DNA from 3 places in the Bacillus sp. WC2507 genome. Region 2 is predicted to be linked to each of the others. Evidence: riboswitches for the same ligand, from Rfam matches in the RefSeq annotation. Region 2 holds a riboswitch; each other region holds the start of a gene.
The links. Region 2 has a riboswitch for magnesium ahead of ACUN28_RS29165 (FtsW/RodA/SpoVE family cell cycle protein). Riboswitches for the same ligand answer to the same signal wherever they lie in the genome.
Positions count from the first base shown of each region.

Region 1: linked by a shared signal. The riboswitch ahead of ACUN28_RS21475 (P-type ATPase) and the one ahead of ACUN28_RS29165 (FtsW/RodA/SpoVE family cell cycle protein) in region 2 are both predicted to bind magnesium.
Region 3: linked by a shared signal. The riboswitch ahead of mgtA (magnesium-translocating P-type ATPase) and the one ahead of ACUN28_RS29165 (FtsW/RodA/SpoVE family cell cycle protein) in region 2 are both predicted to bind magnesium.

Region 1 covers NZ_JBQXPN010000001.1:4,081,058-4,089,508, reverse strand. Annotated here, with positions in the region: RNA gene ssrS (6S RNA) at 1-26, shown strand, start outside; gene ACUN28_RS21495 (hypothetical protein) at 81-530, opposite strand; gene ACUN28_RS21490 (hypothetical protein) at 614-925, shown strand; partial or broken gene ACUN28_RS21485 (glutathionylspermidine synthase family protein) at 929-2,163, shown strand; gene ACUN28_RS21480 (DUF350 domain-containing protein) at 2,160-2,546, shown strand; M-box (ykoK) riboswitch at 2,641-2,806, shown strand; gene ACUN28_RS21475 (P-type ATPase) at 3,150-3,875, shown strand; gene ACUN28_RS21470 (5'-3' exonuclease) at 4,006-4,872, shown strand; gene ACUN28_RS21465 (FbpB family small basic protein) at 5,222-5,362, shown strand; gene ACUN28_RS21460 (DUF7507 domain-containing protein) at 5,429-8,451, opposite strand, start outside.
Region 2 covers NZ_JBQXPN010000003.1:255,741-264,191, forward strand. Annotated here, with positions in the region: gene ACUN28_RS29130 (alpha/beta hydrolase) at 1-682, shown strand, start outside; gene ACUN28_RS29135 (hypothetical protein) at 1,091-1,216, shown strand; gene ACUN28_RS29140 (hypothetical protein) at 1,445-1,606, shown strand; gene ACUN28_RS29145 (Ger(x)C family spore germination protein) at 1,673-2,833, shown strand; gene ACUN28_RS29150 (aromatic ring-hydroxylating oxygenase subunit alpha) at 3,263-4,210, opposite strand; gene ACUN28_RS29155 (polysaccharide deacetylase family protein) at 4,428-5,195, opposite strand; gene ACUN28_RS29160 (MarR family winged helix-turn-helix transcriptional regulator) at 5,433-5,885, shown strand; gene ACUN28_RS29165 (FtsW/RodA/SpoVE family cell cycle protein) at 6,463-7,584, opposite strand; M-box (ykoK) riboswitch at 7,771-7,947, opposite strand.
Region 3 covers NZ_JBQXPN010000001.1:1,558,238-1,566,688, reverse strand. Annotated here, with positions in the region: gene sdaAB (L-serine ammonia-lyase, iron-sulfur-dependent subunit beta) at 1-652, opposite strand, end outside; gene ACUN28_RS08430 (hypothetical protein) at 698-835, opposite strand; gene rnz (ribonuclease Z) at 1,398-2,321, opposite strand; gene ACUN28_RS08420 (DUF3932 family protein) at 2,511-2,762, shown strand; M-box (ykoK) riboswitch at 2,930-3,097, shown strand; gene mgtA (magnesium-translocating P-type ATPase) at 3,432-6,137, shown strand; gene ACUN28_RS08410 (MgtC/SapB family protein) at 6,249-6,950, shown strand; gene ACUN28_RS08405 (DNA polymerase IV) at 6,992-8,230, opposite strand; gene ACUN28_RS08400 (tripeptidase T) at 8,423-8,451, opposite strand, start outside.

The sequences.
Region 1 (8,451 bases), on a different contig from region 2:
GAGAGAACGGCATATGTGGGGCTAAATAAAAACCTTAGGTTTTATACGTAAGGTTTTTTTGTTGTATACATTTATCCATGTTATCTTGATTCACCTGTGAAGTTTCCATAATAAATATAGCACTTTCTGTCTTCATCAATCTCTCTTGAATCTAAAGTGAACTCCATATACATGCCGTCGCGCTGAATAAATATGATATCGGAATGAAGAGATGGTAAAATTTCTTCATAGTTCCATACATCTTTACTTTCAATCAAGTTTGAACTCGTATCCTTTAGCTCTCTAATTTCAAAACCGATGTGGAAGTAAGTAGGATCTGAAGGATCGTTAGAAAAAGTTTCTTGTTGAATATATATAACTGCTGTTCCGTCTGGATCTACTGAAGTTGCGGTAACAACATATGTATTTTTATCTTTTATAAAATATTCACAAGTCATGCGTGCGATGATTTCAGAATTAGAAATATTTGCGTAGTTCCATAAAGCAGGATACCCTTTTGTTTCATCATTAAGTCGATATTCTAAGCGCATTTTATCCCTCTTCTTCCTTTTTCTTCTACTTTATCATGCCATCTTATATAATAGGAATAGAATTTAAAAAGGGGAGTGCGAAGGTGACAAAAACGAAATGGCTAGTAGGCGGTGTCGTAACGTCTTTAATGACCGGCACCTTATTTGGCTGCGCACAAGATCTTCCCCCAAAACCGAATGATAATAGTTGTTCAGATTGGGATTGGGATGATGAACTTGGGGTATGGCAGTGTGATGATAGTAGTTCAGGTTATCGTGGGCATTACTTTTATGGTGGGAGTTACTATCAAAATAAATCCACTTTTAAAAATTCATCGGCGTTTAAATCGTATCAATCGTCTGCGGAATTTAAAGGTGGAATTGGAAGCGGTTCAAAGGGAGGATTTGGGGGCTAAAATATGTCGCAGTACATAAGGGATCGAAAAGAGTTTTATTCGAAATATCCGAATTTTTGGTCGGATCTATATGAATCTGAGTATAGTTTGTTTCATATTTTCTCTATAACAAATCAGACTATGAAACAATTACAATTAGCAACTGAACGAATGGGGAAAATATTTTTCAAGACTGCTAGACTTTTGCGTAATTTAAGTAACGAACAGCTTCTTGAACTTGGGTTTCCTCCTGCGAGCTTATAGTTCATTAGAATGAAAGGGTTATATCCTGAATCTGTTATTTCGCGGTTTGATTTCGTTTTAACAGGTGATAACCAAATTAAAATGCTCGAGTTTAATAGTGATACACCAACTTTTATTATGGAATGTTTTCAAATGAATGGAAAAGTTTGCGAGAAACTAGGCTATGATGATCCAAACTCGGATCAAGAGCGATTACTATCTTCTGGTATTACAAAAGCCATAATGGAAGCGACCAAGGGAATAGACAACCCAAATGTTGTTTTTACAGCACATCATGAACATATTGAGGATTGGAATACGACCATGTATTTGAGTCAGCTATGTCATGTTGAAAATAAAGTAGTGCCAATGTCAGAACTTAGAATTACAAAAGATGCTTTAGTGGATAGGAATGGAGTACAGATTGATGTTTTATATCGCCAAACATATCCGATAGAAGATTTAATTGAGGATCAAGATCCTGAAACAGGAGACTTGGTAGGTGTGGAACTGTTGCAACTTGTAAAAGCCGGAAAACTTTTTATAATAAATCCATTGTCAGCATTTTTACTTCAGCCAAAATCAATCCAGTGTCTTATTTGGGGGTTAGCAGAAGAAGAGGCCTTTTATACAAATGAGGAACAACAGTGGATTAAAGAATATATGTTACCTACATATCTAGAACCAGATTTATTTTTAGGAAAAGATTTTTTCGTTCAAAAACCTTCATTTGGGAGAGAAGGAGATACAATTACCGTTCGCGATAAGGACGAAAATATTATGCTTCAAAATGCACACCAAACGTATAAAGCGTCACTACCGATATTTCAAAAGTATACAGAACTTCCAGTCATATCTTTGGAAACAGAGAAAGGGATGGAGAAACTGTCGTATGTGTTTGGTTCGTTTTTAATTGCTGGAAAAGCGAGTAGTATCGGTATTCGCGCGGGGGAAAAATTACGGGGAATGAATCGTACTATTTACCGGTAGGTATAAAAAAGGAGGAAAGTATATGATTAATTTTTTATTATATTTAGCAGTAACATTGGGACTTTTATGTATTGGTCTTTTCCTGATGGAAGTGACAACGAAAGTAAAAGAATTTAAGTTAATGGCCCAAGGAAATAAGGCGGTAAGCTATGTGCTTGGAGGACGATTACTTGGATTAGCTATTGTTTTATATTCGACAGCAGCTAATTCCATTTCACTTCTTGATATGGTTTCGTGGGGAGCAGTTGGGATTTTGGCTCAAATTATCGTCTTTTATCTAGCTGAGTGGCTTACACCACGCTTTAATATAAATAAAAGTCTCGAAGAAGATAATCAAGCAGTCGGTCTTTTCCTTATGTTTTTATCGCTTTCCATTGGGATTGTAATTGCAGGTTGTATAACTTATTAAAAACTTTACGTTAGTTTGCCATACCTTTCGAAAAAATTGTAGGCTACTGTTGACATCTATTTTAAATAAGAGTAACATTTTCTATATAATAAAAATAAGTCTCTGTTAGGTGAGGCTCCTGTATAGAGAAATGCTACTGCCCAAAAATGTCGAGAGACGCCAATGGGTCAACAGGAATGATCGAATTAAGGTTTTTCTTAACGTAGCTGGTAATGTACCTATGCTATACAGTGCTAAAACTCGGCGAGGGAGAGGTCCGTAGATTTCTAATTGTATTAGGAATCGTTTATTTGTGTATGTCATGACCTTTACTCTTTTCGGAGTAAGGGTCTTTTTGTTACCAAGCTATGAGTAGTTTCATAGTATAAACTATAAAATTAAACGAGGAGGTGAGGAGCATGTCAAATTCTGACTCGGTTCCGTTACCCATATACTTCAAATCAAAAATATATGATGTAGGCAGGAAACGACTTGTTCCTCCCTCTATATTTATCGTAATGTAGCGTTTATATGCACGTTTAAGCGCTAGACACTTTCGCGGTAAAGTGGAAAAATTGAGAAACAAAGCGTTTCTTCCTATGTTGTACAGGAGGAGACGATAATATGTTATATGCAAACAAAACTGTGGGTAACACGTCATATAAATTAAGTAAAAAATCAATGAAAGAACAAACAATGCTTCAAAAAAATAAAGATTTATTAATTGAAATCGCAACGAGAGATGTAAAATCTGTATTTGCGTATTTTAAAACAACAAGAGACGGATTATCTATGAAAGAGGCACAAAAACGCATTCAAGTATACGGCCGAAATGAATTAACTTCAAAAAGAGCGCGTATTGCAGAAGTAATGATGAAGCTAAGTGGAATGATCCCAGGTTTTTCAAAACAACATGTGCGTGATAGATTACAATGTGAGAAAATTACTGTGTCTCGAGTAGCGTGTTCAAGTGTAACAGGTTTAAACGGTGAATTAAAAATGATGGATTTACCAGTACAAGAACTTGTTCCTGGTGATATGATTTTTCTTTCAGAAGGCGATACAGTACCAGCAGATGTACGTATCATTTACGCGAATGATTTATTAGTAAATGAATCTGTGCTAACAGGAAAAGATGTAAGTATTGAGAAATTTGAAAGTTGCTATCACCTTGAGCGTAAACGATTTATTCCTTTAAAACGAATGAAAGACTATAATCCACTTGAACTTGAAAATGTATGTTTCAAAGGGACGTATATTGTTGGCGGAAATGCAAAGGCTGTAGTTGTTTCGACTGGGAAAAATACGTATTCAGGAATTCTTCATACTTGTTGTAGTAGAACGTCCTAATGTGTAAATGATGCTAAATATACAAAAACAATGTATAATAGACAAAGTTGAAAAAACGTAGAATGGTAATCTATTTATATAACCTTACGTGATGACGTGGGGTTATTATTTTTTGGGTAGGAGAGGAATTATGAAAAAAGTATTATTAGTTGATGGTATGGCACTATTATTTCGTGCTTTTTACGCAACAAGTGTCTACGGACAATTTATGAAACGACAAGATGGTACCCCTACAAACGGGATTCATGGTTATATGAAACATTTATTAACAGCTATGCAAGCAATTGAACCAACACACATCGTAACATGCTGGGATATGGGAAGTACGACATTTAGAACAGAATCGTTCTCAAATTATAAAGCGAATCGTGCAGCGCCGCCTGAAGAATTAATTCCGCAATTTGATTTAGTACAAGAAATGACTGCGAAATTGTCCATTCCAGTTATCGGTATGAAAGGGTATGAAGCGGATGATTGTATCGGTACGCTTGCAAAACAATACTGCAATGAAGCGGAAGTTTATATTTTAACAGGTGACACGGATTTACTTCAGCTTGTTGATAAGAACGTTACAGTTATGCTCTTGCGCAAAGGAATTGGAAATTACGAATATTACACACCAGAAAAAATTATGGAAGAAAAAGGCGTAGAGCCGTGGCAAATCGTGCATGCGAAAGCGTTCATGGGAGATACGAGTGATAACTATCCAGGGGTAAAAGGTATTGGTGAAAAGACAGCGTATAAGCTTATTCAAGAGCATGGAACAGTATCAGCTGTACTAGAAAATGTATCATCATTAACGAAAGCGCAGCGTACAAAGATTGAAAGTGATTTAGAGAACTTAGATATTTCATTACAATTGGCACAAATTCACTGTGAAGTTCCAATTTCATGCTCACTAGAAGAAGGATTGCACACAATGGATGAAGAAAAACTTAGATTCGTTTGTGAAGAAATGAATTGGGGAAGACCTGAAATATTAATCAATATGCTATAAATAGTTTTGTAAGAGGGATGTTGCATAAGTCGAACTTTGACTTGGTGACACCTTCTTTTTGTTTTGGAAAACAGTTTCTTAGTAAGTGGGAATATGTGTAATGAAACTTTAAATATTTCGAAAAGATAAATCGATATAAGATGATGGAAATGGTAATTTGTATAATTAAATGAAGCAATTTCAAAATGGTTTTAGGAGAATCTCTTTTTGTGTGTTCACAAAGTTGTCAGAAAATAAACAGAATTTTCATATGAAGTTCAAATGGAATTCACAACAATCAATTATTATAAGGGCACACAGATAATTCCTTATCTTTTATATAAACCATCCCCCAAGGAGGACAATGAAAATGAGAAAAAAAGTGAGAAAATCTTTTAAACAATTATTAATTGAAAATAAACAATCACTATTAAATAATAAAGAAAATATGAAAGAAATTGAAGAGAGAATTGAGAAACGACATGTAGCATACAGTGCTGCTAGCAATTGATAATTTTGCTTATGAAAAAAGCTTGTAGTTTGGATACTATCCAAACTACAAGCTTTTTCTTTTTTATTACCTCCACCAAATCCAAGCCCAAAAGTAATTTCGTATATTTCGAGGAGTAACGCGTATAAAACGTTCCCCGTCAAAGAAGCAATTTAAATTTGGAAGTGTTTCATCTGGATTGTCTGAAATAAAGGCGACAATGTTTTCGTTGCTTGTAACGGTTACTGTAATTGGTGGATCGGTAGGCGAGACTTGAAGTTGTAACGAAATATTGGCCGTATTTTTAAATTCATTATTAACAGGTGGACTTATCACTTGCACTGTGAATAACACGCTGATTGTTTCGTTTGGTTCCAAAGTAGTAGCGACTAGGAAACCGATATTTGGATTCGCTAGTGGAGAACGTTCACCGTTAATAAAGACAGTACCGTTCATAAATTGTAAACCTGCTGGAATGGTATCTTGTAAAGAAACGTTTGAAAGTGAAATATCAGAAGTATTCGTAATACGCACCGTATAATCAAAATATTGGTTTAAATAAGCTGAGCTGACGGAAGCGTTTTTTACTACTGTTGCAGTTATAAATTGAACTGGTATGCGTACAATGTTTGAATTAACAATGAAAGTAATAATCGGTTCTTGTGGTGTCAATTGGAAAGCTGCTGTAACTGTTGCGGAATTGACAATTGTATTGTTTGAAGGAATAGAAGTGACTAGAACTTCAAATGTTATCGTTGCTACTCCATCTGCAGGTAAAGCGCCGATATTCATACCAGTGTCTGGACGAACATTTGGAACAGGAGTACCGTTAATTGTTACGCTGTTTTCTATAAATGTTGTACCAGCTGGAATGATATCTAGGACAGAAGTACTGATTGTAGGAATTGGTGAATGATTTATTACTTCCAATGTGAAAGTTATGGTCTCTCCTGTTGTTACGATAGATTTATCAGCTGTCTTTTCAATGCGAACCATCGGATCAACTACTGTTGTTGTAACGGTATTTGTTTGCTTTGTAATTGCAATAGGCGGTTCATTCGGATCAATGGTAACAGTGTAGGAAACAGAAGCATCGTTATTGATTGCAGATTGAAGAGTTGAAGGAGATATTGTTACTTGGAAAGTAATAATATCAGATTCATTAGGAGCAAGGTTTCCTAACGTAATACCATTTTCAGGATTTGCGTTAGGCTGATTAATTCCGTTAATCGTAACGCTGCCCGTAACGAAGGTTGTATCTACTGGTACAGTGTCTATGGCAAGAAGATCTTCAATCGTTACATTACCGCTATTCGTAATTGTAATTGTATACGTTAAAGTTTGACTAGGTAATGCATTCGTGGTATTAACAGACTTGGTGGCAACGACATTATCATTTTGGACAGTTGTTGTGACAGTATTTGTTGTAGTCGTATTTGTAACAGGTAAGTTATTTGGGTTGACTATATAGTTAAAAGTAGTAATTGCTTCGTTGTTGAGTTCATTTGGTGTTGGAATAGAAGTTACAGTTACTTGGAAGGAAGTGATAGCATTTCCACCTACTATTATAGTGCCAATTGGTATGCCACTTACTGGATTCACTCCCGGAAGAGTTTCTCCGTTTACAATGACGCTATTTTCTATAAACGTAGTACCTTGAGGAATAATATCTTGAATGATTACATCATTTGCTGCAACATTACCAGTTTGATTGAGTGTAATCGTATACGTTAACGTATCACCGACCGTTGCAAATGCAAGGTCAACAGCTTTATTACTATTCAAATTCGCATGATGAATTTCTGTTACAGCAGCTGATGAAATAATAGTTTCGGTAATAGGTGGTTGATCTGGTACTGTGTATTCATATTGAATTGTACTCGTGTTAGAGATTGGATTTGTTTGTGGAATGGAAGTAACCCGTACTTGGAATAGAATAGTGGCTGTCGTATTAGGCGGAATGTTATCAATTTGTATACCATTAAGTGGGTTGTCATTTGGACGAGCGTTGCCATTCACAATAACGCTATTCTCTATAAAGCTCGTATTTGCTGGGATGATATCTGTAACGATAATGTTTTCCACTTGTATATTTCCGTTATTTATGATGGAAATTGTATAAGGGATGATAGTTTGTAGGTCAGCATATTGGATAGGTGTTGTTTTTGTCGCAATTACATTAGCAGAAATAACTTCAGTGAAGGTAATGTTACTAGTCGATATTTCTTCTTCCCCGTTTATCGTATAACGAGAAGTTGATTGATTTTGAACATGGCCGCTAGCTGGAAGAGCTACGACGGTAACAGAAAATCTGACTGGGATAGAAATGTTAGGAGCAATCGTTCCTACAAGTATACCGGTACTTGGATTGGCGTTAAGCTGTGGAATATTATTTACTAAAACGCTACCGTCTATAAATGTTGTTCCATCAGGAATATTGTCTGTAAATATAACAGCAGTGGCATTCGTATTCCCTGTATTCGTTAAAGTTGTTGTATAAGTTAAAATGTCACCAATCGTTACAGAGGTCAAATCAACAGTTTTAAGTGAAACGACATCAGCATCATTAATTTGAACGAAAGTAGTATTGGAAGTAGTGGATTTTTGAATTGGTGCAAAGTCAGGATTGAAAATAAAGTCGTAGACGATGTTTGCAGTATTAGGTGTTGGATTTACAGCAGGTAAATTTGTAACGGAAACTTGGAATGTTATTGTAGCCATTTGACCTGCTGCGACATTAGGAATGGAAAAGCCGATATTCGGATCTGCTGCAGGAAGTACAGTATTATTAACTATTACACTTCCTGGAATAAATACTGTTCCATCCGCTATAGTATCTGTAAAAAAGATGGAGTTAGTTGTAGTCGATCCATTATTTTGAATGAATACTGTATATACAATGGTTTCATCAATATTAGCTAATACAGTATTAGCGGATTTTGTAGCAATAAGAATAGCATCAATAAATTGTATATTTGTACTATTGGAAGAGGTCGTTTCTGAAATTGGTGGTGCGCTTGAATCTGGTCGATACTCATAGTGAATGACGGCGATATTATTAATGTTATTTTGTGGTGGTATAGAGACTACATTTACTTGGAACGTAACAA
Region 2 (8,451 bases):
TACTGGTTATGCAGTAGAATTAGCGGCTAAGGGGTATACAGTAATCAATATAAATTATGCTCTGGCTCCTAAAAGGAAGTATCCTACACCAGTACTTCAACTTGGTGAAGCTTACGAATATATAAAAGAAAATACGAAAAAATATCATTTGAAATTAGATCGCGTATATTTTGCAGGAGATTCTGCTGGAGCACAAATATCTGGACAATTCGTTAATATTCAAACCTCTCCTAGGTATGCAAATTTAACTAAAATTGATCCTATTGTTGAACCTTCAACAATTAAAGGTATATTACTATTTTGTGGTCCGTATGATATGCCTGCATTAGCTAAAATGGAAACAACTAAAGAAGTGCAAGACTTTATGCGTACCACTGGCTGGGCTTATTTTTGGAAAAAGGATTTTGAAAGCTTACCTGAAATAGAAATTGCTTCAATCTTTAAACATATAACAAAAGATTATCCACCAACGTTTATTACAGATGGAAATAAAGCATCATTTGAAGAACAAGGCAAAGCAATGGCTTCGGCATTAGAAAGTAAGGGGGTACCTGTAGAAAAACTCTTTTTTGATAAAAATATTTCTGGAGATTTAGCGCATGAATTTCAATTTAAAATGAATACACCTGCAGGTCAAGAAGCTTTTAACAAAGCTCTTGAGTTTTTAAATACATACAAATAATATTTCTAACGTTGGTTAACAAATAAATAAGTTAAGCCTTTCTTAAAAAAATAAAGTGGATTTGTATGTCTATTTCTGTATTTGATGAATTACAATTAATTGCACAATGGATTTATAATTTTTCATCCTAAAATACCTTACTAAATCTAGCTGAAAATGTTGTTTTTTTCAATGAAGAAGTAAATTTGGAGCGAAAGACTTATTGGTTATATTATGTTTTTGTTAATTTCAAACATATCTCATAAACGCCGTTATTTAATCGATTAGTATTTATGTCTGTGTTCGACTAGCCAAACGAGTTAAATAATTCATCTGTTAGAGCTATCCTTAAAGAGGGATAGCTCTTTTCTAGTATATATTTCATTCTACTAACAGAACCTAACTACAACCTATTAAAAGGAATGTTAAGTGAGTGGAATTGTTAAAGTTGGAATTAGACCTCTGAAATCGATGGGACAAACAGTTGGACTTGTAATTAGAGAAGTGGCGGTGAATATAGGGATTGTAGATTCGCTCTTAGTATTATTGTTTTAGTTATTTCGATTAGTTTTAGACTGTATGGAATCATTTTAAATCTTATTACACTTACGACTCAAATAATAAATTTAAAAGCGTTGGTGTTCCTTATACAACTCCTATTACTCCTGCATTTTTTAAGATTGAAAAGAAAAATTTATTCGTCTATCAAAAACGATATTGACAGATGAATCAGATTAATTGTGAATGAAAGATTTTATAATAAATCTAGAGAAGCAAAAATAATTGAAATCATTTGAGCATAAAGATGAAAAACTTAGACATTGGCGACTTGGTTTTGTGGCATCTTCAACTAATATTGATATAGGTGCATTGTCTATGTCTCGAGATAATGCAATACAAGTTTTATTTTCAGACGGTGGGATTATTTTGATTGCATTGATATGAACTTTGTTGTGTTAACGCCTTTACTAGTTTTGATTGTATATAAGCTAAAATAAAGGAATGGTGGAAATGAAATGTCTTCTTAAAATTATAACAATTGCGCTTATAGTTGGGGCTATCAGCGGTTGCTCTGAGTTAGCAGAGATAGAAGAAAGAGGATTTGTAGTAGGCGCGGCTTACGATATTGTTAAGGAAAAGAAATCAAATCCAATTATGAAAGGGACATATCAGATGGTACTTCCCAGTAAGTTAACGCAGCAAGGTGGAAAAGGGGCAGGAAATAATTATATTAATGTGAGTGCAAAAGCAGATAGTGTATTTGAACAAATACGAACTATCACTAAAAAAATTAGTCGTGAATTATTTTTTCCGCATATACAAGTAATCATTTTTTCTGAAAAATTACTCGCGAATCCTAATGTTTTACAAAATGCGCTAGATGTGTATATTCGTGATCATGAAATGAGAAGAAACATCCGTCTATTTGTTTCTGAAAAAAATGCAGAAGCTATCTTGAAGCAAAGTGCAAAACCAGAAAATTTACCGGCACAGTATATTGATATGCTAGCTGAACACCTTCCGAAAAATGCTCAAATGGTTGAGGCAGCAAGAATTGGTGACGTGCAAGAAAAGATAATTTCAAAACGAAGTTTTGTACTGCCTGTCTTAAGGCCAACAAAACAAGGGATAGAAATGAATGGGGCTGCGTTGTTTCGTGGGAAGGATAACAAGTGTGTTGGAATGTTAAACGGAGAACAGACAGTGGGAATGAACTTTGTAATTGGTGAAAAATTAGGAGGTTATTTTACCATACGTAAAAAGAATCAGCTTATTACATATGAAATTCATAAGCTACACCGAAAAATAAAGGTATTTACTGAAAATACTAAAAAACCGAAGTTTGATATTCATCTATTTCTCGAAGGTACTTTGGCGGAGTTGCATTTTAGTGATCATAAAAAATTTATGAATGAAAAACGCTTAACGAAGGATATTTCAAAAGAGATGGAGCAAAAGATTCAAAAATCAATAAAGCTTGTTCAAAAAAAATATAAGGTTGATGTATTAGCGTTAGGAGAAGTATATAAGCGGAATAATTATAAAGAATGGAAGAAAATAAGTAAGAATTGGGATCAAGGTGAAAATTATTTTAGTAATGCTGAAATTAATGTTCATGTTCATCCAGTAATTGAACATTCAGGCTCAGCTTTACCGAAGAGAGTAAAATAAGGTGACTTGAATAGCTAGCCAAAGCTCACTGTTATAATCAGGGATGTTCCTCTAGATGTAATTATTAATCAACTATCGTACTATAAATAGTATAGGTGGAGTTTGTTTTGGCTTATGTACATATGGATATAGCAAGTATAAAAGTGAAAAATTTGAAGAAGATGAGCTATAATGATTAACTCAAAATACCTTTCATTAGTTATTAATGAAAGGTATTTTGAATTATCTTTATTGATGTAGCGATAGACCCGATTGCATTTTTTCTTTAATAATCAGTACATGCTATATAAGAATTAGGTTAATTTTCTGGAAACTAAGTGTATTTTTATCGTTGTGGGGTGACACCAATACAATAGATTGATAGGTATGGGGCAGTATCCATATCTATAAACTTCGCTACACCTATATTCACTACTGGGTTACGTAACTTTAATCAAGTGAAAAACAAGACTCATTTTGTAAAAACTGAAACCAACGTTTTCTAAATTGAACTTGAGCCATATCTGCATGAACATGGGCTTCCATTTTTAAAGCTTCTGGTATAGGCCTAGGATGTTGATTTTCTACAATAATTTGATCCTCTTTTAGTACTTTTAAACTAAATTTAGCTAAGATTTGATCTAGAAAAGGGAAGTGCTTTAAAAATGTCCTTCCGGTATATCCCATAATTAATGTCTCTTCTTCATCAATTGGTGTAAACGTAATGTACTGAATAAATGACTCATTCTCCTGCTTTCCACTGTGAAGCATCCATTGATGTGGGAATTTGTATTCAAGGTAAGCATCACCATTTGAGAATATAAACTGATCCAGTGTGCCCTCAAGCTTATAATTGGTTGATTCAGCTTTTGTTTTTCTACCAATCGTTTTTTTATGTACATAAGCAAGGTGAGCAATATCCAGCACAGATTCGATTGATCGAGTAAGGTGTGCATTCCATGTGGCGTGGAAGGAAGAGAGTTTAAAAGGAGTGTTCTCCATTACATGAAAAGTTTGCCATTCAGGTGGAGCTTCCTCACTATCAGGGTATATCCAAATCAATCCAATCTTTTCTTTTACAGGGTATGAGAAGGTATGAGCAAATTTCGGGATAGGTTTATTGGGTTGGGATGGAATTCTTACACAAGTACCACAACTATTGAACTCCCAACCATGGTAGGGACAGACTAGTTTGCCATTTACTACTTGTCCTAGTGACAAGTCAGCGCCACGATGGGGGCAGTAAGGTGATAAAGCCTGAACTTCTCCTTTTTCATCCCGATATAATACAAAATCTTTGCCAGCAACTCTTTTTTTTACTGGCATCTTTTTTATATCTTTTGAATAACTCACAGCATACCAATTACGTGGGAATACTCTATTTATATTTAGAGTCATTTATTTTCTCCTTCTTTTTTATTCACGTAGTAGATTTTAATGATGTCTACTACATATTGTCTATTTTATGCTATAAAATATTTTAAATGTTCGTTTAAAACTAATAAATTTACAGTTTGATCTAATCATTATGAAAACGTGTATAATCTCTCTAAATGTAACAAAGATGACTATAGTACAATAGATTTTAAAAAGGAGAAAGTAAATAAACCCAGATTCACGGATAAATAGGATCAAAAAGAGAGGGAATTATTTTTATGGAACGATATAGCATTTCAGATACGGTGACACATGTATAACCATTGTTTTTAAGGTGGATCAGGATGCTTTCTAATGCTTCAACTGTCTGAGATGTCTCAGAAAATTCGCTACCATTCCAATCATGAAGTAGAATGATATTTCCAGGCTGTACACCTTTTATGATATACTTTGAAATTTTGCTAGCTGCTGGACTCCTCCAATCTTGGGGATCCTGATGCCACGACCATAAGATCACAAGTTTTCCGTTTTGTATGGCTGTATTAATAATTAAATCATTATGTAGCCCTCCAACTGGACGATACAGAGTTGGTTTATAACCAGTAATTTTCTTGATAACTTCATCCGTTTGATTTAATTCTGATGTTAATTTAGTTGCAGTAATGTTTTTATTATAAATGTGATTATAAGTATGATTAGCAATTTCGTGTCCTTCTTTTACCTCCCTTATTAAAATAGCGGGAAACCTTTTAACTTTATTACCTGCTACGAAAAAGGTTGCTTTTGCATTGTATTTAGCTAATATATCAAGTATTTGAGGGGTGAAAATAGGATGAGGACCGTCATCAAATGTTAGTGCAACGATTTTCTCCTTTGTATTTACCTCCCAAATTACCTTCCCTGTTTTTTCATATTCCTTACGACTATCTGTAAAAGCATATATGGATATTGGTTTTGAACAAAGAGAAATTATAAAAAAAATGAGGAATATCGAATTTTTTTTCACAACTAATACACTCCTATGAGATACAAGTAAGTTTAGTTTATGGAGTTATTACTAAATTATTTAATAAAAAATTTTTAAATGGTAGCCTAATGGACATGTGATGAGATCCCTTTTAGAATTAAGTAGCTTTATGTTGAATTGGGTTAATTGACTTTTCTCTGAAAGTAGTCCATGATAAAATGGTTCATTTATGAACAGTTCCATGATGAACTATATAGAGATAGAGGAGTTACTACAATGATACAAAAAAATCAAAGTCTTAAAATAGAGGCAGAAGTTGTACAGTCATTTGTAGCAATAAATAAAGAAATTATAAAATTTACAAATCGAAATGCCTCTAGTTTAGGATTAACAGTACAACAAATGGGAATCTTAAACACAATTTATGGAATCCCTAATATCACCCTTAAAAGTATTTCTGAACGGCTTTCAGTTCCTAAGAGTACAGTGAGTGTAAATGTGGATGTATTAGTCGATCTAGGATTACTCGAGCGAAATCCCTCATCTGAAGATCGTAGGGAGATAAAATTGAAAGTAACAATGAAGGGGCAAGAAATATCACAAAAATCTATTGAAAATTCTACTTCCTATAAAGCAATGTCATTAGCATTAGAACAACTAGAGGAAACAGAAATTCAAACATTATTGCATATTCATAAAAACATATTAAATTCTTTACAACAGAAGTGAACTGCGAACGATCAGTCATTCAAGAATCCCATCCGTTACACCGTAAGGTGTAGGATTTGCGGCTTTAGCCGTGGGAGTGACAAGTTCTTGAAATTTTAAAAAAGCGTATACTTTTAGCGAGATAATATGCGGCTTTTTTCTAAAATGAATTTTCTTATCGTATTTTTCCGAAATGCTGGGGGCAATCCATTGTTATAAGGCTAAGATTTTAAAGAACTCTCTAAAAAGAAATCTTATTTTTTTATATGCCGTGGGGAAGAATGTGTTTCTTGATTTAATAGTGATGGGGTGTATGGTAAGACTTCAGTTGCACTTACTTAAAGTGGAGCGTCAGAAAAAATACGGATTTAAATAGTTAAGGAAATGTAAATATAAAAAGCCTAATTTCTCGGTGTATAAGTGAGAAATTAGGCTTTAATTATTTCTTTAAAGCACCCTTTCACGGAATAACTGAAATGCTAATTTGATTTGATGAAGAAATACAACCGCATATGCCTCCTCATGCTTTAGAATACTTAGCCAAATAAAAAGGGAAGATTAACTTAAAATTGTTCGCTTACTTCATATATTAAATATATCAAAAAGGAGAATATCTTATTTTATTGAAAATTGAGACATTAAGCAATATTCCTATTGCTATTAAATTGACCATTAAAGAACTTCCACCAAAACTTACAAATGGAAATGGGGTACCTGTAAGAGGAAATAGTCCTGTAATACCACCTAAATTTACAACTGATTGCATACCGATCATACATCCTATACCAATTGCTATAAAACTGCCGAATGGATCTACACATAATTGTCCAATTTTTAAGGAGCGAAGTACTATAGTCAAAACTCCAGTTAAGATAATAAATACACCAATAAATCCTAGTTCTTCAGAAACTATTGCCATTATAAAATCAGTGTGTGGTTCTGGCAGATAACCTGTTTTTTGTATACTATTTCCAAACCCACGACCAGTGATTCCTCCAGAGCCAATGGCAATAAAAGAATTTACAAGCTGGTATCCATTTCCTTGTGCATCAACAAAGGGATTGAAAATCGTAGTAATACGTGTCTTTTGAACTTCTGATAAACTATATTGAATCAAATAATATAAAATAGGTAACCATAAAATAGAACCGATGGTAGTTCTTTTGATTAGTAGATTTATATTTATTCCTGAACAAAGAAATATGCTAAAACCTATACCTAATATTAAAAGTGCAGATCCTAAATTTGGTTGTTTAAAGATAAGAAAAAAAATTGTAGCTAAAAAAAATAAAAGTTTTCCGATAGCACTCCAATTATTTTTAGCTTGTTCTTGTCGTAATGCAAAAAAACGAGCTGTTACAAGTATTGTTCCTAATTTAAGAAATTCAGCTGGCTGTATTCCAAAGATCCATGATTGAGCATTATTTACTATTTTTCCTTTCCATAAAACCATAATTAATAAAAAAATTCCCCCAACCATAATACAGATTGAAACTATTCGTTTTTTCCATATTTCATATGGGAGTATAGCACAAACTATTAATCCTATTGTTCCTAAAAGTAGCTTTGTTAATTGAGAATCAACAAAGTGTCTACTGTTATAACCGTAATGCTGGACAGCGACAATGGAGCTCGCACTATACATCATGATAATCCCTAAAGTACATGTTATGAATAGAGGAAGGAGCAATAAATAATCGAGTTTTAATATTTTTTTCATTTTAATATCCTCCTGATTTAAAACAAAACATAATATTACATTTGCTAATGAATAGAATCTTGTTCTCGTCAATTACTAAATATGACTTTTGTTTAGGATGATTCTATTGCTTACTCCCTGTTTTTTTACGCAAAAATCCCCCTAGTATGTAACTAGAGGGATTTAAAATGGCATGACTAAATAAGGCTTTTCTCCCCCTAGTAGAGCTTTGGCACTATACAACGTAAAGTAATGAAAATTCATTACTTAGCTATCTTAAGAAGAGCCTTAATCCGACAATTCCTGTTCTACCCATTGGCGTCTTTCGACATTTTTGGGCAATAGCCTGTGTTTGTATAGGAGCCTCACCTAACAGGTTTAGCAATATAAATTTTATGTATTTGTTTCGTGTTGCAAGCATAAATATATTTTTTTTGCTTGTCAAGTAACCGTATTGCTAATTTTATATGTTTTATTGCTTTATAGCGCTTTGAGAAATGATGTGAGAAAATGTATGTAATCATTGCGTATAAATACATATATTCCACTTGTAGTGTATCGTTTGATTAAGTAGTTTAATCATATAAATTTGATAAACAGTAAAGAAGATTTTAATCATAAAAGAAGATTTTTGGAAAAATGTTCTTTTGAAGTAAAGAATAACTAATCATTCATTTTCTGTTATAAAGGTGAAAATTAATTATAAACAATAAGTTTCATATATTTTATAACGTTTCTTCAAATAAAATCTATTTGAATTCTATGTTTTTTAAGTGGAGTTTTAAATTTGTAGTAAAATATAATTTCATTTTCTATAAAAGATTTTTTTATGAATGGAATTTAAAGTCAGTTGACAAATATTAAATTCTGGTTTAAATTTTGAAGTAA
Region 3 (8,451 bases), on a different contig from region 2:
TAATAGTTACTTGACAAATATTTTCTTGCGCGTTTATTTCTTCAATTACTTCATCTGCTAATAATTCATCTGTTTCGATAACCATAAGCGCTCTTCTTCCTTTTTCTTTACGAGAAACACTCATTGTACTAATGTTAATTTCATGTTTCGCAAGGATTGAAGCTACTGCTGCAATAGCACCGAAGCGATCGTTATTTACAATAAGTAGTGCTGGACTCGTGCCTGTTAATTGAAGATCGAATCCATTTAATTCTACAACTTCAATTTTACCGCCACCAATTGAGCAAGCAACAACTTCAATTTCTTCTTCACCTTTATACAAACGAATTCTCGCTGTATTTGGATGAGGTGCATTTGCATCTTCTTCAATGAATTCTACTTCGATTTTGCGCTCTTTTGCTATGTCTAGCGCCTCTGGAATACGTAAGTCATCTGTTTCAAACCCTAATATTCCACCGATCAATGCTACATCCGTACCATGCCCTCGATACGTCTTTGCAAATGATCCATATAATGAAATGCTTACTCTTTCTGGTTCATGACGAAACAGCTGGCGAGCAACTTGCCCCATTCTTGCTGCGCCTGCTGTATGTGAACTTGATGGACCAATCATAACTGGGCCAATAATATCAAATACTGAGCGATACTTCATCATAACTCCCCCTAAACCTCTATGAAAAAATTTTTTACTATTCTATTAAGCTACCGAATCGGTTACTTTTCCAGTTGTACGACGTATTTGTTCTGCTATACAAATTGGATCGCTTTTGAATAACAGTGAAACAATATATCCTGAAATAATACCAGTTATCATAATAAATACGAAACTTAGCATTACCTTCATTTACTAATAATATAAGATACTCCACAATAAAGTCTTGTAGCAATCCAAAGTTTAACACAGAACCCCTTACAAGGATAGCATAAACAAGTGAAACTCCCATTGCTTTCATACCTTTTGGTGCTTTAAAGCTAAAAGGTGAAAAAAGACTTAGTACAAATAATAGTAATATCCTTCGTATTTATAATTTTCATATTCCTCTCTCACGATTTAGTCAACTTCACTTGTTACGACAAATGGCTAAAACGCATGCGGCCTACAATAAATTATATTCTGCCTTCATTATAGCTTGTTTTTAATAAAACGCTTACTTTTAATGAATTTTAAAAGTTCTGAATAACAATCCATTTTTGCTATTTGTACCACTCGTATGTCATCTGACTTATATAACAGTTTTTCTAAATAATCAGTACTATGTATTTTTATCCTATATCTTCACATCATTAAAACTTTCTGTTTCATCCAATTTAAACATAAAATGATAACAGTTTTATTTTAAATTTTTTTAGAAATAAAAAAAATGGCAACCTTTCGTCACCATTTTTTCACAACATTATTATCTTTCCACTGGAAATGATTTTAAATCCGTAGCTATTTCTGTATTAGAAAATAGCTCTCTTGCCTCTTTCCATAATTCCTTATATGTATCCCCTTGATAACGAGAACTAATATGAGTCAATATTAATCGTTTTGCATTTGCCTGAAGTGCAATACTCGCAGCTTGCTTAGATGTGGAATGAAAATAATCATACGCTTGTTGTTCATCTTCTGCCGCAAAAGTTGCTTCATGAACAAGTACGTCAGCGTCTTGTGCTAGCTCTCTACTCGCTTCACAATATCTTGTATCACCTAAAATGGTAATAATTCTTCCTTTTTGAGGTGGACCGATAAAATCTTTTCCATTTAGTATCGTGCCATTTTCTAATTCAACTACTTCTCCATCTTTTAAACGTTTAAAAAGTGGACCGGGTTTCACACCCATCTCCAGTAATTTATCGACTAAAAGAGCACCTTGTATATCTTTCTCTATAATACGATACCCAAAACATTCAATACCATGTGATAATCTTTTCGTTTCCACACGAAATTCATTATCCTCAAACACAGTACCTTCTTCTGTTATCTCAACAATTTCAAGTGGGTATTTTACATGTGTCGTACTTACTGACAATGCCACTTCAATAAATTGTTTAATTCCTTTTGGTCCATACACTGTTAAAGGTGTAGTCCCTCCTTGAAACGAACGGCTTCCTAATAAACCAGGCAACCCAAAAATATGATCACCATGTAAATGCGTAATAAATATTTTTTCAATGCGGCGTGGGCGTACAGATGTATGTAATATTTGATGTTGCGTCGCCTCGCCACAATCAAATAACCAAGTCTGCCCTCGTTCTTCTAACAATTGCAAAGCAATTGCCGAAACATTCCTTCCTTTCGAAGGAACACCTGCACCAGTTCCTAAAAATACAAATTCCACTTTCTTTCCTCCAGCTCTTTATATAATCTACCTTTCATCTTACGGAATGTTATTTCAAATGGCAAATCGAATTTACATAACCAATCATCTAGACAACTATATAACACGAACATTATACTTAAAAAACTTAGTAATCGTTCGTATTTTATGTTAAAATGATTATACTACATTTTAAGGGAGCGTTTTATTATGAAAGAAGCATTTCGTTTACAAACTGATTTTTCATCTTCATTTGATCGCTGGGTAAGTTCTTTCGTGTCTGATCACCCAGCACAATTAGAATGGACGACTTTGAAAGAATTAATCCATGAATATACAACAACACATACAAATGATTCGTTACCAACATATATTTCTTCAGCTTTAACATATTACGCACAACGCGTTTCAACAACAAATAGTTCAGAAATTGTTATTTTTGAAAATACTACAATCTCATAATCTGTAATAAAAAGCACTGTAATCAGTGCTTTTTATTTATTTCTCCACCTTATTTCAAAAAACTCCTCTTATTTCCTACTATATAGCCAGCATAAATCTATTTGAGTTTTCAAAAAAATGTATTGACACTACAAAATTACAGTGCTAACATTCAACATGTAATTGAATATGGTCTCTGTTAGGTGAGGCTCCTGTATAGAGAAACGCTGCTGCCCAAAAATGTCGAGAGACGCCAATGGGTCAACAGGAAAGGTCGGAATGAAGGCCTTTCTTAACGTAGCTGGTTTCAGTACCTATGCTATACAGTGCTAAAACTCAACGAGGGAGAGGTGCATGTATTTTGTCATACACAAAAACTGTTTTTATCTATGTTTACTAACAGTCTTTGTTGTGGACTCTTTTAACTGCGAATTCAGACCTTTACTCGTTTTGAGTAAAGGTCTTTTTACGTATATATGCACCTTACTATGAAACAAACATAGCATATTCAGAAACTACTAAATTGTACGGAGGTGAGGAACAGTTGGCAATTGATGATTCGGCCCAGATACCCATAATATGTTTTACGTTAATATTTCATCATGTAGGTAGGAAAGAAGCTGTTCCTCCTAATTTTAAATAGTTGAGTAACAGATTGTTTCCTCCTTCATGAAAAAGGAGGAACTACCAATGTTAAATTTACAAAAACAAGAAACAAAGCATTCATACGATCAAAATCATATGAAAACAAATAACGGATTACTGGTGGAAGTCGCAATACAAGATGTAAACAATGCGTTACGACTTTTAGAAACAACACAAAATGGCCTCTCTAAAATAGAAGCGTCTCATAGATTTTCTTTATATGGCCCAAATGAAATAGCTCATAATAAAACATCGCCGTGGTACATTCAATTTCTACTGGCATTTAAAAATCCATTTATTTTTGTTTTATTAGCTCTCGGCGCACTCTCTTTTTTCACAGATGATATACAAGGAACCATTGTCGTATCTGTAATGGTAATGCTAAGTGCAACGATCCGCTTTTTACAAGAGTTTCGTTCTCAAAAAGCTGCGGATCAGTTAAAAGCTATGGTTCGAACAACGGCAAGCGTCTTTAGAATAGATGGATTTGTACACGAAACAAAAAACGTAATGAATTTAAAGCAAAATGATCCAACGGAAATTCCAATTGAAGAACTTGTACCTGGCGATATTATTTCACTTTCGGCCGGTGATATCGTTCCGGCTGATGTGCGTATTTTATCAGCTAAAGATTTATTTGTGAATCAGTCTTCTTTAACTGGGGAAGCACTTCCTGTGGAAAAGTACGAAAACTGCTACCATACAGAGAATAAACATATTTTACCGAAAAACATGAAAAAAAATTACAATCCACTCGATATGGAAAACCTTTGTTTTATGGGTACAAATATTGTAAGTGGTAGCGCAAAAGCTGTTGTCATCTCCACAAGTACCGATACGTATTTCGGCTCTTTAGCAAATAAGGTAATTGGCAAGCGCGTAGAAACAAGCTTTGATAAAGGTGTAAACAAAGTAAGCTGGCTCTTAATTACATTCATGCTTATTATGGCACCTATCGTTCTTCTCATTAACGGATTCACAAAAGGTGATTGGCAAGAGGCTTTCTTCTTCGCTATCGCTATTGCTGTTGGTCTTACACCTGAAATGTTACCAATGATTGTAACTGCTAATTTAGCTAAAGGTGCTGTTAACATGTCTAAACAGAAAGTAATAGTAAAACAACTGAATTCTATTCAAAACTTAGGTGCTATGAACATTCTTTGTACCGATAAAACGGGAACTTTAACAGAAGATGAAGTTGTACTTGTTCGGCACTTAGATCCTAACGGTAATACATGTGATCGTGTATTACACTATGCCTATTTAAATAGCTTCTATCAAACAGGATTGAAAAATTTAATAGATAAAGCTGTTATGAAACATACAGAAGAAAACCAGAAGCTTGATCCATCCATTTTTCAAAAACTAGATGAAATTCCATTTGATTTTGCTCGCCGGCGTATGTCTGTCATCGTGAAAGATAGCTCAGGGGAACATACAATGGTTTGTAAAGGTGCCGTAGAAGAAATTTTATCTATTTGTAACTACACTGAAGTTGATAGCAAAGTTGTTTTTCTTACCGATGATATGCGCTCAAATGTAAAACAACTAAGTGAGACGTTGAATAGTGAAGGTATGCGTGTTATTGCTGTAGCTTATAAAAAAGATAGACCATTACATGATAAAGAGTACGTGATAAAAGATGAGAATGATATGATTCTCGCTGGATATATTGGCTTTTTAGATCCACCAAAACCATCTGCAGCTACTGCCATTCAAGCATTACAGAAACATGGTGTACAAGTGAAAATTTTAACTGGCGATAACGAAATCGTGACAAGAAAAGTTTGCAAAGAAGTTGGATTAAACATCGGTGAGCCTGTCCTTGGTTACGAAATCGATGCTTTACCTGATAAAGCATTAGCAAAATTAGCCGAAGAAACAACTGTATTTGCTAAACTAAATCCAATGCAAAAATCACGCATTATACGAGTATTACAAGGGAATGGTCACACTGTAGGCTATATGGGAGATGGTATTAACGATGCTGTAGCGTTACGTGAAGCTGACGTTGGCATATCTGTTGATACTGCAACTGATATTGCAAAAGAGTCTTCCGATATTATTCTACTTGAAAAAAGTTTAACGATATTAGAAGCAGGTATTCTAGAAGGACGCACTATATTTGGTAATATTTTAAAATATATTAAAATGACAGCAAGTTCTAACTTTGGAAATGTATTTAGTGTGTTAGTAGCAAGTGCTTTCATCCCCTTCTTGCCGATGCTTGCCATTCACCTTTTAATTCAAAACTTGCTTTATGATATTTCACAACTATCTATTCCATGGGACAAAATGGATAAAGAGTTTTTAGAAAAACCAAGAAAATGGGATACTGCCAACTTACGGAACTTCATTATTTGCATCGGTCCAATCAGTTCCATATTTGATATCATCACATATGTAGTCATGTGGAACGTCTTCGGCGCAAATACAGCTAGCGAACAATCATTATTCCAATCTGGTTGGTTTGTTGTTGGATTACTAACACAAACTTTAATTGTTCACATGATAAGAACACAGAAGATTCCATTTATTCAAAGTACTGCATCAGCACCGGTTCTTTTATTAACCGCTTGTATTATGGCAATTGGAATTTATATTCCATTCTCACCACTCGGAGCAGCCGTTGGATTACAAGCATTACCACTTAGCTATTTCCCTTGGTTAGTAGGAATACTATTAGGCTATGCTTTCTTAACACAGTTCCTAAAAAAAGTTTATATTAAAAAGTTTCATAGCTGGTTATAAAGTGAAACTTTAACCAGCCTGCAAATAGCGGGATAAAAATGAGAATGAGCGGGTACTCCCCACTCATTCTCAAAAACATAACATGGACTTATATGTATGGAGGTGACCATGATGGTATGGTATGACATTGTATTAAGATTATTTATCGCAATTATTGTAGGTGCTTGCATCGGAATGGAACGGCAATGGAGACACAGGATGGCTGGCTTGCGGACAAATGCTCTCGTATCACTTGGTGCCTGTATATTTGTTTTATTATCCGTCATGCTGGATCATGATGCTAGCCCCTCACGTATTGCCGCTCAAGTCGTTAGTGGGATTGGTTTTTTAGGCGGCGGTGTTATTATCCGCGATGGTTTTAGTATTAGAGGGCTTAATACTGCGGCTACTCTATGGTGCGCAGCTGCTGTCGGTACTCTTACAGGCGCTGGTTTCCTCGTTGCAGCTATATTAGGTGCAACTGGCGTTTTACTAGCAAATATACTACTTCGCCCAATCGCTCTCTTTATGAATCAGAAATCAAAAGAAGAATCACCTGAACAAACGAACTACTTCCTTTCTCTTACTTGTTCAGAAGAACATGAAGCCCATATTCGTTTTTTACTTATGCATATGGTAAGTTCTGAAGGCATCGGTTTAAAAGAATTGTATAGTGAAGACGTAGATTCTAAGCAAAAAGTGTGTATACAAGCTACATTACATTGCAGTACAAATGCAGCAGTCTTAATTGAAAAAATAGTGAGTAGAATGCTATTAGAAGCTGGCGTTACTGCAGCAGGGTGGAAAACTTCATTAGATTTAGAAGCAATTTAAAAATAAAAGGTGTCATGATATTTATAGCTTCATGACACCTTCTACATAAACTTATTTTCTAATTTTTGCTGAAAAGACTTTTCCTGCTTACGCAATAATTGACTACCACGTTGTAAAAGTGGTATTCCATACTTATCGTTAATCTGATCAATGACAGCAAGTAGCGGCTCTTCTTTCGCATCTTCTTCAAATGAAAACAAATCTAATTGTTTCACTGATTCTGTCTTCCACTCTATTTCAGTAGCTGTAACACCTAGTAAACGAACGGAATCACCGTCCCAATGTTGCTTCCATAAACGAGATGCTGCCTGAAAAATATCTCGTTCTTCCCAAATAGCATTTTTCAATTGCTTACTCCGCGTTACTGTCCGCCTATCATGATATTTAATCATAATTTGAATATTATAGCTGACAAGAGTTCGCTTTTGTAATCTTTTACTCACTGATTTTGATAAGCGTTCTAACATATCAAGCAATTCTTTCTCTTCATCCATATCCTTTGAAAAAGTCATCGAGTTACCAACGCTTTTATGTTGTCCCATTTGACTCGGATCAACTTCCCTATCATCCATACCTTTTGCCCGTTGTTGTAAATCAACACCATGCTTTCCAATTTTAGCGCGAATGATATGTTCGTTTCCTTTTGCTAACTGCTCAATGGTTTGTATATGAATATCATTTAATTTTTCTGCTGTTTTTTCTCCAATTCCATGCATCGCTCCAACCGGAAGTGGCCAAATCATTTCTGGAATATCTCGTTTTCGAAGCACCGTAATACCGAGAGGCTTTTTCATATCAGAAGCTGTTTTTGCTAGGAAAAGATTTGGAGCAATTCCGATGCTACATGGAAGTTGTAACTCTGTTAATAACGCCTGCTGAATCATCTTTGCTATTTCAAGAGGCGAACCGAGTGCGTAGCAATCTGTAATATCTAAATACCCCTCATCTATAGAGACTGGTTGTATTTTTTCCGTAAAACGGGAAAGAATTTGAAACATTTGAAAGGAAGCTTCACGATATAATGTAAAATTAGGACGCATTACAACTAATTGCGGGCATAACCTTTTTGCTTCCCAAAGAGGCATCGTTGTACGTATTCCATAGCCTCTTGCCTCATAACTACATGTTATGATAATTCCTTTTCTTTCTTTTTCATTCCCAGCAACTGCTAACGGCTTCCCTTGTAATGATGGGTCGTGAGCAATTTCAACAGATGCGAAAAAACAATTCATATCTACATGCAAAATAACACGACCATTTTTCGGATACATTTCTCGCATAGTACTCACTCCCTCCAAAGAACATTTGTTCCTTCATTATATCAAATTTCGGACAATATTTATAATAAATAACTTGTTCTTTTCCCTTTATGTATTTTATATAATTTACATAAAATACATAAAGGGAAAAGCAATCGAATCAAAATAAAAAGCGTGTAAATCAATTGTGATTTACACGCTTTTTCTATTATATTACTTCGCTACTTCTTCAATAATTGCTA